2 regions of the Ensifer sp. SSB1 genome follow, and region 1 is predicted to be linked to the other one. Evidence: riboswitches for the same ligand, from Rfam matches in the RefSeq annotation. Region 1 holds a riboswitch; the other holds the start of a gene.
What was found. Region 1 has a riboswitch for thiamine pyrophosphate ahead of thiC (phosphomethylpyrimidine synthase ThiC). Riboswitches for the same ligand answer to the same signal wherever they lie in the genome.
Positions count from the first base shown of each region.

Region 1 (5,743 bases):
CGACGCCCTGTCATGAACAGAAATCCGCATGAAAACAGGACAGAGATGCCATTTCCTTCCATCAATGCTGCGCGCCTGATCGGGCGCATCCGCGAGCTTGGCGAACTTGGTCGCGATGCTGAGGGCCGATTGACCCGGCTGGCCGGCTCCGACAACGACAAGGCCGGTCGCGATCGCCTCATCGCCTGGATCGAGGCGGCAGGACTCGACGCTGCGGTCGACCGCATCGGCAACATCTTCGGCATCTGGCGCGACGAGGGCAATAGCGGCGAAGCGCCGGTCATGCTCGGCTCGCACATCGACACGGTCATCAATGCCGGCATCTATGACGGATGTTACGGCGTGCTTGCCGCGCTCGAAGTGATCGAGACGCTGAAGGAGCGTGGCGTGTCGCCGACGCGGCCGATCGTCGTTGCCGCCTTCACCAACGAGGAGGGCGTGCGTTTTGCGCCCGACATGCTCGGCTCGCTCGTCTATGTCGGCGGCCTGCCGCTGGAGCCGGCGCTCGCGACCATCGGCACGGATGGCTCGTCGCTGGGCGAGGAACTCGAGCGGATTCGCTATGCCGGCAATGTCGAGCCGGGTTTCCTCAAGCCCCACGCCTATGTCGAGCTCCATATCGAGCAGGGGCCGGTGCTGCAGCGCGAGGGCTTTGCAATCGGTGCCGTCGAGAACCTGCAGGGTATTTCCTGGCAGCGCGTGACGATCGATGGTGTCGCCAACCATGCCGGCACGACACCGATGGCGATGCGCTCCGACGCCGGTCTCGCCGCCGCCCGCGTCAGTCTCTTCCTGCGCGAGCATATCGCCCGCTCGAACGCGCCGAGCGTGGCGACCATCGGCACCATGCGTTTCGAGCCCGACGCGATCAACGTCATCCCGTCGCGTGCCGTCTTCACGGTCGATCTGCGCGATCCGGACGAGGAACGACTGCTGGTGCTCGAAGCGGCGCTGTCGGACTTTCTCGCGCGTATCGGCGCGGAAGAGGGTGTCCAGATCTCGGTCGAGCGGCTTGCACGCTTCCAGCCGGTGGCTTTCGATCAGGGCATCGTCGCGACGATCGAGGCTTCGGCCAGCGCGCGAGGCCTCAATAGCCGGCGCATGACCTCGGGCGCCGGCCACGACGCCCAGATGATCGCCCGCATTGCGCCGACGGCGATGATCTTCGTTCCGAGCCGCGATGGCATCAGCCACAATCCGCGTGAACACACGGAGCCGGATGAGCTCGTCGCCGGCGCCAACGTGCTCCTCGATGTGGTCGAGTGGATGGTGAGTGGTCGCTAGAGGGGGATAGGGACTCTGCGCGTTCGTTGATTGAACGGGATCGATATCGCGCCTCCCTCTGCGCCGTCATGCTCGGGCTTGGCCCGGGCATCCAGACACAGGCGTTTCTGCGTCCGCGATAAACTGCGCACGTCACGTCACCCTTCGTCGTGACGAAGCAGACGTCTCTTCAAGGCTCTCTTTTCGTGTGACCTGCGCTTTTGCTGGATCCCGTATCGCTCTTCTGCCCGGGGGAAGACTCTGGCCGGTTCCCCTCGATAGGCCCTTCGGGCGTCCGGCGGAAAAGGTTGAGGAAACTGCTGCCGCCGTGCCATGCGCTGCCGGTTGGTCCATAATCCCGCCCGTCGCGCGAAGAGGATGAGTGGCGCTCGCTATCTCCGTCAAAGACGCCAACCCCGTCGATGGCGCCACCGCCGCCGCCTGCACCGGTCCCGCCGGGTCCTTCGCCCGCGCCGCTACCATCGCCGGAGCCCCAATCGCCGCCACCCCCATCGCCGCCACCCTCGGTGCCGCCGCTCCCGATGTTTTCGCCGCCTTGGTCGCTGCCGCCCGGAGCACCTTCGCCATTCCCGCCGTCGACATCGGCGTCGTCCGCATGGGCGGCGGAAATCCAGGAAAAGCCCGCGGCAAAACGCCCGTCGCGCGGGAGGCCACCGGCGAGTGCAAGGGCTCCCATCGTCAGAGCCGTCAGTCTCAGCAGGCGTGACCTCAAGTCTTTACTCCTTGTGCGAACGGCGTACTTGCGCCGTTTTGCAAGACCTTCTGCGCGGCAGAGACGGCAATTCATTGCGAATGAATTTCGCCGACAGCGACTTTCGCGTGAACTTTGCATACCGCTCAATCGACGCGGGGACAAGTTATTCGGGTGACGGGTGACGGGTGAAGTGGTGCGCAGGGTGCGGGGCCCATGGCGGCGACCACAACGCGCAGATGGTCGCCAGCCCCACAGCGGCGATCTTCCTAGCCCGCCGTGAAGGCGTCGGCCACAATCTGCGCGAACATATGGAGCCGCATGACCTTTGCCGATGCCAGCGTGCTTCTCGATGGGATCGAGCGGAAGGTGCACGCTCGCCCCTCCCGAGCATGACGGCGAAGGAGTCCGTTGGCGATCACCGCTTCCGCCTCTGGGGCGCTGGACGGAAGTCCTGCGCGAACTGAAGGGGCCGTGACTGGCCCCTTCAGCGTGTCTTTGCGTCTACTCGGCCGCGCCAGCCGCCCCTTCCACCGGCATGTAGAGGTCGCCGCCTTCGCGGTATTTCGCCGCCATTGCCTCCAGCCCTTCCTTCTGCGCCTCGGCCCGGATGTCGTGCGAGATCCGCATGGAGCAGAATTTCGGGCCGCACATCGAGCAGAAATGCGCGACCTTGTGCGCCTCCTTCGGCAGGGTCTCGTCGTGGAAGTTGCGGGCCGTCTCCGGGTCGAGAGAGAGGTTGAACTGGTCCTCCCAGCGGAACTCGAAGCGGGCGCGCGAGAGCGCGTCGTCGCGCACCTGAGCGGCCGGATGGCCCTTGGCGAGGTCGGCGGCGTGGGCGGCGATCTTGTAGGTAATGACACCCACCTTGACGTCATTTCGGTCGGGCAGGCCGAGATGCTCCTTCGGCGTGACGTAGCAGAGCATGGCGGTGCCGAACCAGCCAATCATGGCCGCGCCGATGCCCGAGGTGATGTGGTCGTAGCCCGGTGCGATGTCCGTCGTCAGCGGTCCGAGCGTGTAGAACGGCGCTTCGCCGCAAACGGTGAGCTGCTTGTCCATGTTCTCCTTGATCTTGTGCATCGGGACGTGACCGGGGCCTTCGATCATCACCTGACAATCCTTGGCCCAGGCGATCTTTGTAAGTTCGCCCAGCGTTTCGAGTTCGGCGAATTGCGCGGCGTCGTTGGCGTCGGCGATCGAGCCCGGGCGCAGGCCGTCGCCGAGCGAGAAGGAGACGTCATAGGCGCGGCAGATGTCGCAGATCTCCTCGAAATGCTCGTAGAGGAAGCTTTCGCGGTGGTGGTGCAGACACCACTTGGCCATGATCGAGCCGCCGCGCGAAACGATGCCGGTGACGCGATCGACGGTGAGCGGGATGTAATGCAGGCGGACGCCGGCATGGATGGTGAAGTAGTCGACGCCCTGTTCGGCCTGCTCGATCAATGTGTCGCGATAGACTTCCCAGGTGAGGTTCTCGGCAATGCCGTTGACCTTTTCCAGAGCCTGGTAAAGTGGCACGGTGCCGATCGGAACCGGTGAATTCCGGATGATCCATTCGCGGATGTTGTGGATGTTGCGGCCGGTCGAGAGGTCCATGACCGTGTCGGCGCCCCAGCGGGTCGCCCAGACCATCTTCTCGACCTCTTCGGCCATAGACGAGGTGACGGCGGAGTTGCCGATATTGGCATTGATTTTCACCAGGAAGTTCCGTCCGATGATCATCGGTTCGGATTCCGGGTGGTTGATGTTGGCGGGCAGGATCGCCCGGCCGCTGGCAATTTCCTGGCGAACGAATTCCGGCGTTACATGGTCGGGGATGTGGGCGCCGAAGCTCTCGCCGTCGCGGACCTTCGCCCGCGCCGCCTCGCGGCCGAGATTTTCGCGGATGGCGACGAACTCCATTTCGGGCGTGATGATGCCGGCGCGGGCATAGGCAAGCTGGGTCACTGCGCGGCCAGCCGTTGCCTTCAGCGGTGCGTGCTGGAACGGGAAGGTCGGCGTCAGCCGGTCTCCGCTCACAAAGCCGTTGTCCTCCGGGCGGACGGTGCGTCCCTCATAGGTTTCCACATCGCCGCGGTCGACGATCCAGTTGCGGCGGAGCCGCGGCAGACCGTCCTCGATGCGGATCTCGGCGTCGTCGGCTGTGTAGTCGCCGGAGGAATCATAGACCGTGACCGGCGGCTCGCCCGAGGTCGGGTGCAGCGCGATCTCGCGCATCGGTACGCGGATATCCGGGTGAAGGATGCCCGGCTTGTGGATCTTGCGGGAGGCGGGAAGCGGGCCTTGCGTGACCGAGAGGGGAGTAGGTTTGGTGGCAATATTCATGACGAGGCTCCAAGTTGCGATTGGAGACCCAGTTCTGATGCCGGAAAGATGAAAGACGCTCCGCCAGATGCTGGACGCACGGAATCCTGGCTTCGATATCTGCACCGTCCCTACGCCAGTATGAACTGGATCAGGTTCAACGGGTCACTGCGCTATAGCCGGCAAGCCGACCATCCAGCAGAATCTCAGCCCCTTGCGGGACCCCCCTGGTGAATGCCTAGATCATAGCCATTGATCGGCCCGGGACGTCAAGCGCGAATTCGCCTGTCGATGAAGATGCACCTAATACGTGTGTTTGCGGAAGTGAGTTTGGCGCTAGCGGTCGGCCTTATCCGGTGCCGACCGCTCAGCGTAGTCGGCGCGGTTGATACCATGGCGCTGGAGCTTGTCGTAGAAGGTCTTGCGCGGAATTCCGAGCGCTTCGATCGTCGCCTTGACGTCGCCACGCTGGGTGCGCAGCGCCTCCTTCAGGATTTCCGCCTCATAGCGTTCGAGCCGTTCGGGTAGCGCAAATCCCGGCTGTTTGGCAGGCGCAATCGCTTGTCCGAGTGGGCCTTCGACACCAAGCGCCACCCGTTCGGCAAAGTGCGAGAGTTCGCGCACATTGCCGGGCCAGGCATGGGTCATCAGGTGCTGTTGCGCAGCCGGCGAGATCATGGGTACGTCGCGCCTGAAGCGCTCGGCTGCCCGGGTCAGGAAGTGCGAGAACAGCAGCGGGATATCGTCGCGGCGTTCGCGCAGAGGCGGGATCGATAGCGTCACGACATTCAATCTGAAGTAGAGATCTTCTCGGAAATCGCCGCGCTCAACCGGATTGCCGAGATCGATCTTGGCAGCAGCGATGACGCGGATATCGACCCGTCGCACCTGGTTGGTGCCGAGTGGCGTGATCTCGCGCGCTTCCAAAACACGCAGCATCTTCACCTGCGTTGCCGGCGGCATCGCCTCGATCTCGTCGAGAAACAACGTACCGCCGTTCGCATGCTCTATCCGGCCGATGCGCTTCTTCAAGGCGCCGGTAAAGGCGCCCTGTTCGTGGCCGAAGAGTTCGCTTTCGATCACCGTTTCCGGCAGCGCCCCGCAATTCAGCGCCACGAAGTTGCCGTTGCGGCGCCGGCTCCAGTTGTGGAGCAGGGTCGCGACCACTTCCTTGCCGCTGCCGGTTTCGCCGGCGACCAGCACGTCCACATCGGTATCGGCGATGTGCCGAATCGTCTGGCGCAAGCGTTCCATGACTGGCGTCTGGCCGATCAGCGGCAGGCTGTCTCCGGCTGCCTCCGCGGCCCGTTTCAGCGCGCGGTTTTCCATGACGAGCTTTCGCTTTTCGAGTGCACGTCGCACGCTCTGCACCAGCCGGTCGGCGGCAAAGGGTTTTGGGATGAAGTCGTAGACGCCGTCCTGCAGGGCCTGCACCGCCATCGGAATATCGCCATGGCCGGT
Region 1 is NZ_JAEPRP010000021.1:33,822-39,564, reverse strand. It holds gene I8N66_RS07805 (M20 aminoacylase family protein) at 1-16, shown strand, start outside; gene I8N66_RS07800 (Zn-dependent hydrolase) at 46-1,284, shown strand; gene I8N66_RS07795 (hypothetical protein) at 1,454-1,996, opposite strand; gene thiC (phosphomethylpyrimidine synthase ThiC) at 2,480-4,303, opposite strand; TPP riboswitch at 4,393-4,521, opposite strand; gene I8N66_RS07785 (sigma-54 dependent transcriptional regulator) at 4,619-5,743, opposite strand, start outside.

Region 2 (5,743 bases), on a different contig from region 1:
CTGGTGGGAGAACTCCCCGGTCGTCATTCAGGAAGCCCTGCATCACGGCCGACCGATCCTGTGTTCAGATATCGGCGGCATGGCCGAGAAAGTTCGCGACCGCCTGGACGGCTACCATTTCCGGGCCGGCAGCGCACAAGACCTTGCCGATCGGCTTATAGACGTGCTGAGTACGCCGCGATCCTGGGACAACCTCCGGGCAACCCTCAGGCGCCCGATGAGCCATGTCGACTGTGGCCGCGAGCATGTCGCGCTCTACCGAAAACTGCTCAAGGCAGAGCAGCCGGCTCACGCCAGCGCCGCGGTAGCCTGAACCAAAACGCGCGTCCTCCGTTACTCATCTTGTGTTTGCAGGCGACGAGCTTCCGGCTTCCGATCCGGGAATTCTGTTGCCCTTTAAACAATGCAATAGCCTAGTTTCCTAAAGCTAAGCATGAACAAGGCTCCGGGAATGGAATTAATCGCCGCTGGACCCCCACCACCGATGAAAGTGATGGACCGGCCCCCGCCCCTGCCCGATTTTCAAAGCGGCGCCGGCAACAAGCGCCTCATGCAGATAGGTCTTGGCGGCCACCACCGCGTCTTCAAGCGTCTGCTGGCGAGCAAGACCAGCGGCAATTGCGGCTGACAGCGTGCAGCCGGTGCCATGATCGTTCCTCGTCTCGACCCGCGGACGCACCAAGCGCAACGGTGTATCCCCACTAAAGAGGATATCCACCGCCTCGTCGCCCTTCGCATGTCCGCCTTTCATCAGCACTGCACGCGCACCATACTTCAGAAGCATCTCCGCCTGACGCGCCATTTCCGCCTCGTTCTCCGCAATCGCGCGTCCTGTCAACAACGCCGCTTCGGGCAAGTTCGGCGTCACGATGAGGCCAAGCGGCAGCAACTCCTCCTTGAGCGTCGCGATCGCATCCGCGCGCAACAAGACGTCACCGGAAGTGGCAATCATCACCGGATCGATGACTGCCATCTGTTGATAGCGCTTCAGGCCGGATGCGATCGCGGCAATGGTCTCCTGGCGGGACACCATCCCGATTTTCACTGCACCAACGGCGAGATCTGAAAACACGGCGTCCAACTGCGCAGCAACGACGGCCGGAGAGATATCCTCGACAGCCGTGACACCCCGGGTGTTCTGCGCCGTGACAGCGGTAATCACGCTGGCTCCATAGACGCCAAGCGCCGAAAACGTCTTAAGATCCGCCTGGACGCCGGCGCCACCACCTGAATCCGAGCCTGCGATGGTAACGGCGATAGCGGTCATGGCTGGTTCCACCTGGGAGCAGAGGTACCCTCAAGATGCCGGGTGCTTCCAAGTATCAGCGAGGAAACCGAATGATCAAGACCAGGCATCGGTTGGCTCGTCTCTCGGAATCCTACCTCGCAATATTCCACACTCTGTGCAGGCACCAACGATCTCCCAAAAACAAATGACGGAGATCCAAATGAACGGCGGAGACGCGGCTGATGTGCCAGATAGGCCCTTGCCGTTCCTCCGCCGGTATGATCCGGATCAGGTTCAAGGGTCTGGCTCGCCGCCGTCTCAGCACCGTCAGGTGCGCCCCTCGGCAACGGAGGAAGCTAGGGGAGCGCGGGAGGTGATGTCAACTATTGGCGATCAACATTGCATCACCGTGTTCCCCACCACGTCCGCAGCTGCCACAAGTATGGTCAGCGGCGCTGCCGCAAAGTCGCTCCAATGCGACACTAAGACGGTTCAGCGTGAATCTCGATCGCGTCGTTGCCTTTGATTTAGGCTCTTGGTTTGGAAAAGCGGACACCGGCGCCGCCACCGTTTTCTGGGATGAACTCTATACCAGCTTTCTCAAAAGCCGATCGGACGACGTCGATGGTCGCCTCTCGAAGCCGCTCGCCGCGCTCTAGTCTAGCGATTGTATCGGGCGACACGCCGGCATTTTTCGCTAGATCCCGTGTGCCCCAACCCAGCGCTGCGCGCGCCATCTTACATTGAATCGGCATCATTTCGTAACACCGATACGATTTTCTATTGAAGTGCACTGCATTACTCGTTATCGTATCCCTGTTACGAGTTCCACGCCGTTTCTGGTATGAGGTACCACAAGCGGCCTAGACCCAAATCTAGCTTTAGAGAGCTTGGATCATGGCTGATTCTGAGAATAGCAGAACTATGCCTGCAATTATGCGTGGAAAAGAAAATCCGCAGGGCGGCGCTGCAGAAAATATGCCCCGTCTGATCGACCGCAGAAACCTGCTTCCTGTTGCTTCACGCGTGTTAAACGCGCAGGTCGCGGAAGTCGGCGGTCAGCGACGAGCGAGCGGGCCCACGCCTGTAAGGGAAATGTGGCCCCGGTGGTACGCTTGCCATCAACAGCGGGTGCGAGCGACGCGCCTTAGGCAAAAGGTCGAAGCGGAAATGCTGGAAATCGCGGGTGGCTTTCCGGTGGTCGAGCTGAAGCTTGCTGGAAACGATCCGCCCATCGTCGTCCAGTCCTTGCCCGGCATTAATCGACTGGCTAATCAACTGGACGCGGAGCGGCTGTCCGAGGCACGAGCCGAACTTCGTCGACGCAGGAAGCAATGGAAAGACGCCGACCAGCGATTGGGATACAGTGCGGCGGTCGCTCTGGAACAGGAGCTCGCGGAGCAAGCAGGGATATCCGGACGGGTTATGTGGATCACACGCCCCTCTTCGCTGACAGAAGTTACCGCAAAGCTTCATTGCTTAATCGTTATGCACGATCCCGACCTGAAGCTCGAAGATCCGCCCTGGCCAGAACTTCGGACGATGCTGAAGGATCTTGTTCGACTTGGAGAACGCACCTGAAGCGGCTGGAAGACGTTATGGAGTTGTTACGGCGGCAGATGAAACACACTCGAGGGCACGTTCCTCAACACGGTCGCCAACCACCAAATCAACCGCTTCCGTCAGAATGATGAAAGCTGCTGGCGATCAACAACGAAGCTGTCAGACGGAATTTTCACTCAATCTTGGAGAGCAACCTGAATGGGCCTTGCGTATCCTGGCGAAACAGCAAATGTCCGGGACATAATGAACTTGGCGGCGCAGTACAAAGACGCTGCCGTGGAGCTTGGTCAGGGGCTATCTAAACTCCACCGCATCCCACAACGTCTTCTCGCTCTGCATTCGATCGAACTCTATCTAAACGCTCTTCTGCTTTCCAAAGGCCTCGACCATAAGGCGATTCGCGATTTTGAGCACGATCTTGGCGAGCGGACAAGAATAGCAGTAGAAGCGGGGCTCGTTCTGCGCAAACGGACGGCGGCGCACTTGGCAACTCTTTCCGCAAGCAGAGAGTATCTCATAATCAGGTATGGCCCAGAGCTATCGGCAACCCTCTCGCAGATTAACCGAGTTATGGCGACTCTTGATGAACTCTCGCAGAAGGTGCGAAGAATGTTGAGGGCTAAGTCTTGAGCGACCAGTTCGTTGTCTATTGCCCTTGACTGATAAACTGATACGAGCCAGTTACGTTCAGGTCGCGTCAATGATCATCGATGCGGAACTGTAAGGATTTAGAAGTGGACGGACTCGCCTTGATAGAACCTTCAGCTTCGACCTATAACCGCGCATCTCAATCTGGTTCTGACTACCGAATATTTTGACGCGATTACTTGGCAACGCTCGGGTCATTAGCGGCCTCGCACAATAGCTTCGAAAATAACATTTCTACCCCAGTTCGTTGCGGATCGCCCGCATGAACACCTTGGCACCGATGCCGATCAGATCGTCGGGAAAGTCATAATCGGGATTGTGCAAGCGCGCATGGTTTTCGCCGGCGCCGAGGAAGAACATCGCCGCTGGCGCCACCCGCCCGAAAAGGCCGAAATCCTCCGACCCCTTCATCGGCAGCACGCCCGCGCCCTTGTCATGGCTGACGCCCTCCTCGTCCATGGCCCGCTCGAGCGCGGTGACAGCAGCTTCCGCATTGCTGCACTGGTGGAACACGTCCTCGTAGCCGATCGCAACCTTCAGCCCCGCAGCACCGGCCTCCTTGGCGATCAGCGCCTCGGCGCGGGCCACGAGACCGGCCATGCGTTCGTCGGTCAGTGTCCTAAGCGTCGCCCAGATCTCGGCATGGCCGGGGCTGATGCCGAAGGCCGCCTCGCCGAGCCGCGCATGCGTCACCGTGACAAGCGTATAGGTCTCGTCGAGCGGCCCGTTGTTACCGAGCGCCGTCAGGCCGGCAAGCAGCGAAGCAACAGCAAAGGTCGGCGCAATCCCGTCCTCCGGCGTCGAGGCATGCGCCGTCTTGCCGGACAGCGAAATCCGCATGCCGCGCGAGGCGCAGTTGACCGGTCCGCCGCGCAGCGCCGCATGGCCGAAGCTTAATCCCGGAAAATTGTGCAGCGAAAAGACGAGATCCGGCTTGATCGTCGAAAATTTTGGATCGGCGAGCACGGCCGCCGCCCCCGCGCCGTTTTCCTCGGCCGGCTGGAACATCAGGATCGCCCGGCCCCTCACCGGGCGTTCGCGCCCGAGCCCCTTGGCCAGCGCCATCAGGATCGTCATGTGCCCGTCATGGCCGCAAAGATGCCCCTTGCCGTTGATTTGAGAGCGATGCGCGATCTCGGAAATCTCCTCGATCGGCAGCCCGTCGAGCTCGGCCCGCACCATGACGGTCGGGCCCGGCTCGCGGCCTTCATAGATTGCCGCCACCCCATGCCCGCCAAGGCCTGATATCACCGCATCCGGCCTCGTCTCGGCCAACGCCGTCACGATCGTTTCCGCCGTCTCCCGCTCCTCGCCCGAAACCTCCGGCCGCCGGTGCAGGTCGCGCCGAAAGGCAGTGAGTGCCTCGAGTTCACGGTCGACAAGAAACATAGCGGCACTCCATCTCAAAACTCCACGATCTCGTCCGAGCACTCTAGTGATTTATGGCGTTGGACAATGGGCCACCCTTCAGTCGAATGTCCAAAGCACCACCGCGGTAAGGCTACTCCCTACGGTCCAAGTTATCGTCCGATAAGCGACGCAACACAGGGTCGACGCACGCCGTGACCGTGTTCTCAATCGCGAAAGCTCTTTCACTTGAGAGACAACCCTTGCCTCCTGGTTTGCCGCAAAGACTCTGCCTGCTTGAGTGCAAGGGCCGTTCGCTCGTGGGCGGCGACTTGTTGTATCGTTCGCAAGGCACTCCAAGCCGTCCGCAAATCTGCCTTTTGAGCTTCAGTCATCCGGGATGCTACCTGGTTGAAGAGCTCTCCTTTGGCGTCTTTCGCCGCGATACCGAGAAAGGCGCGCTCACCAAACCGCTCGCTCACGGCCTTGGAGAACCGCTCAAGCTCGGCGCGCACGTTACTATCGCTATGCACGCCCTGGAGGGCGGTTTGCCCGTCACTGCGGCCAATCGCGTCTCGTGCTTGCATGAGCGCCTGCATCGCGCGTGACGACAGTGCCGGAATTTCGATGGCCAACTTCGTTCGCAGGGTCCGCTCTTCCGCTTGGTGTTTCCGTTCCGCCTGATGACGCAGCCTGAGATAGCATTCGAGGTCCCGTGAAAGTGCGCCCGCGTTAGCCAGAGCGCGTTCGCGGTCCTTTTTGTCCGACCGCCAAGCCAGCATTCCGCCTAATCCTCTAAGCGCACCGAATGTCTGGGGACTGACAGCAATCTTGGCGAGAGTAGAACTGGCAGCGCCTGCGTTCTTGAGCATAGCTTCGAAATCAATTGCGCGGAATGCCCTTTGCGGATCAGCGTACACTAGCTGAAAGCGAGAGCCCACTTCCTCCCATTGCTTC
Region 2 is NZ_JAEPRP010000204.1:5,714-11,456, reverse strand. It holds partial or broken gene I8N66_RS32460 (glycosyltransferase family 4 protein) at 1-313, shown strand, start outside; gene thiD (bifunctional hydroxymethylpyrimidine kinase/phosphomethylpyrimidine kinase) at 458-1,267, opposite strand; TPP riboswitch at 1,477-1,579, opposite strand; gene I8N66_RS32450 (helix-turn-helix transcriptional regulator) at 1,756-1,986, opposite strand; gene I8N66_RS32445 (hypothetical protein) at 2,126-2,809, shown strand; gene I8N66_RS32440 (hypothetical protein) at 2,990-3,421, shown strand; gene I8N66_RS32435 (amidohydrolase) at 3,674-4,828, opposite strand; gene traA (Ti-type conjugative transfer relaxase TraA) at 5,032-5,743, opposite strand, start outside.
Region 2: linked by a shared signal. The riboswitch ahead of thiD (bifunctional hydroxymethylpyrimidine kinase/phosphomethylpyrimidine kinase) and the one ahead of thiC (phosphomethylpyrimidine synthase ThiC) in region 1 are both predicted to bind thiamine pyrophosphate.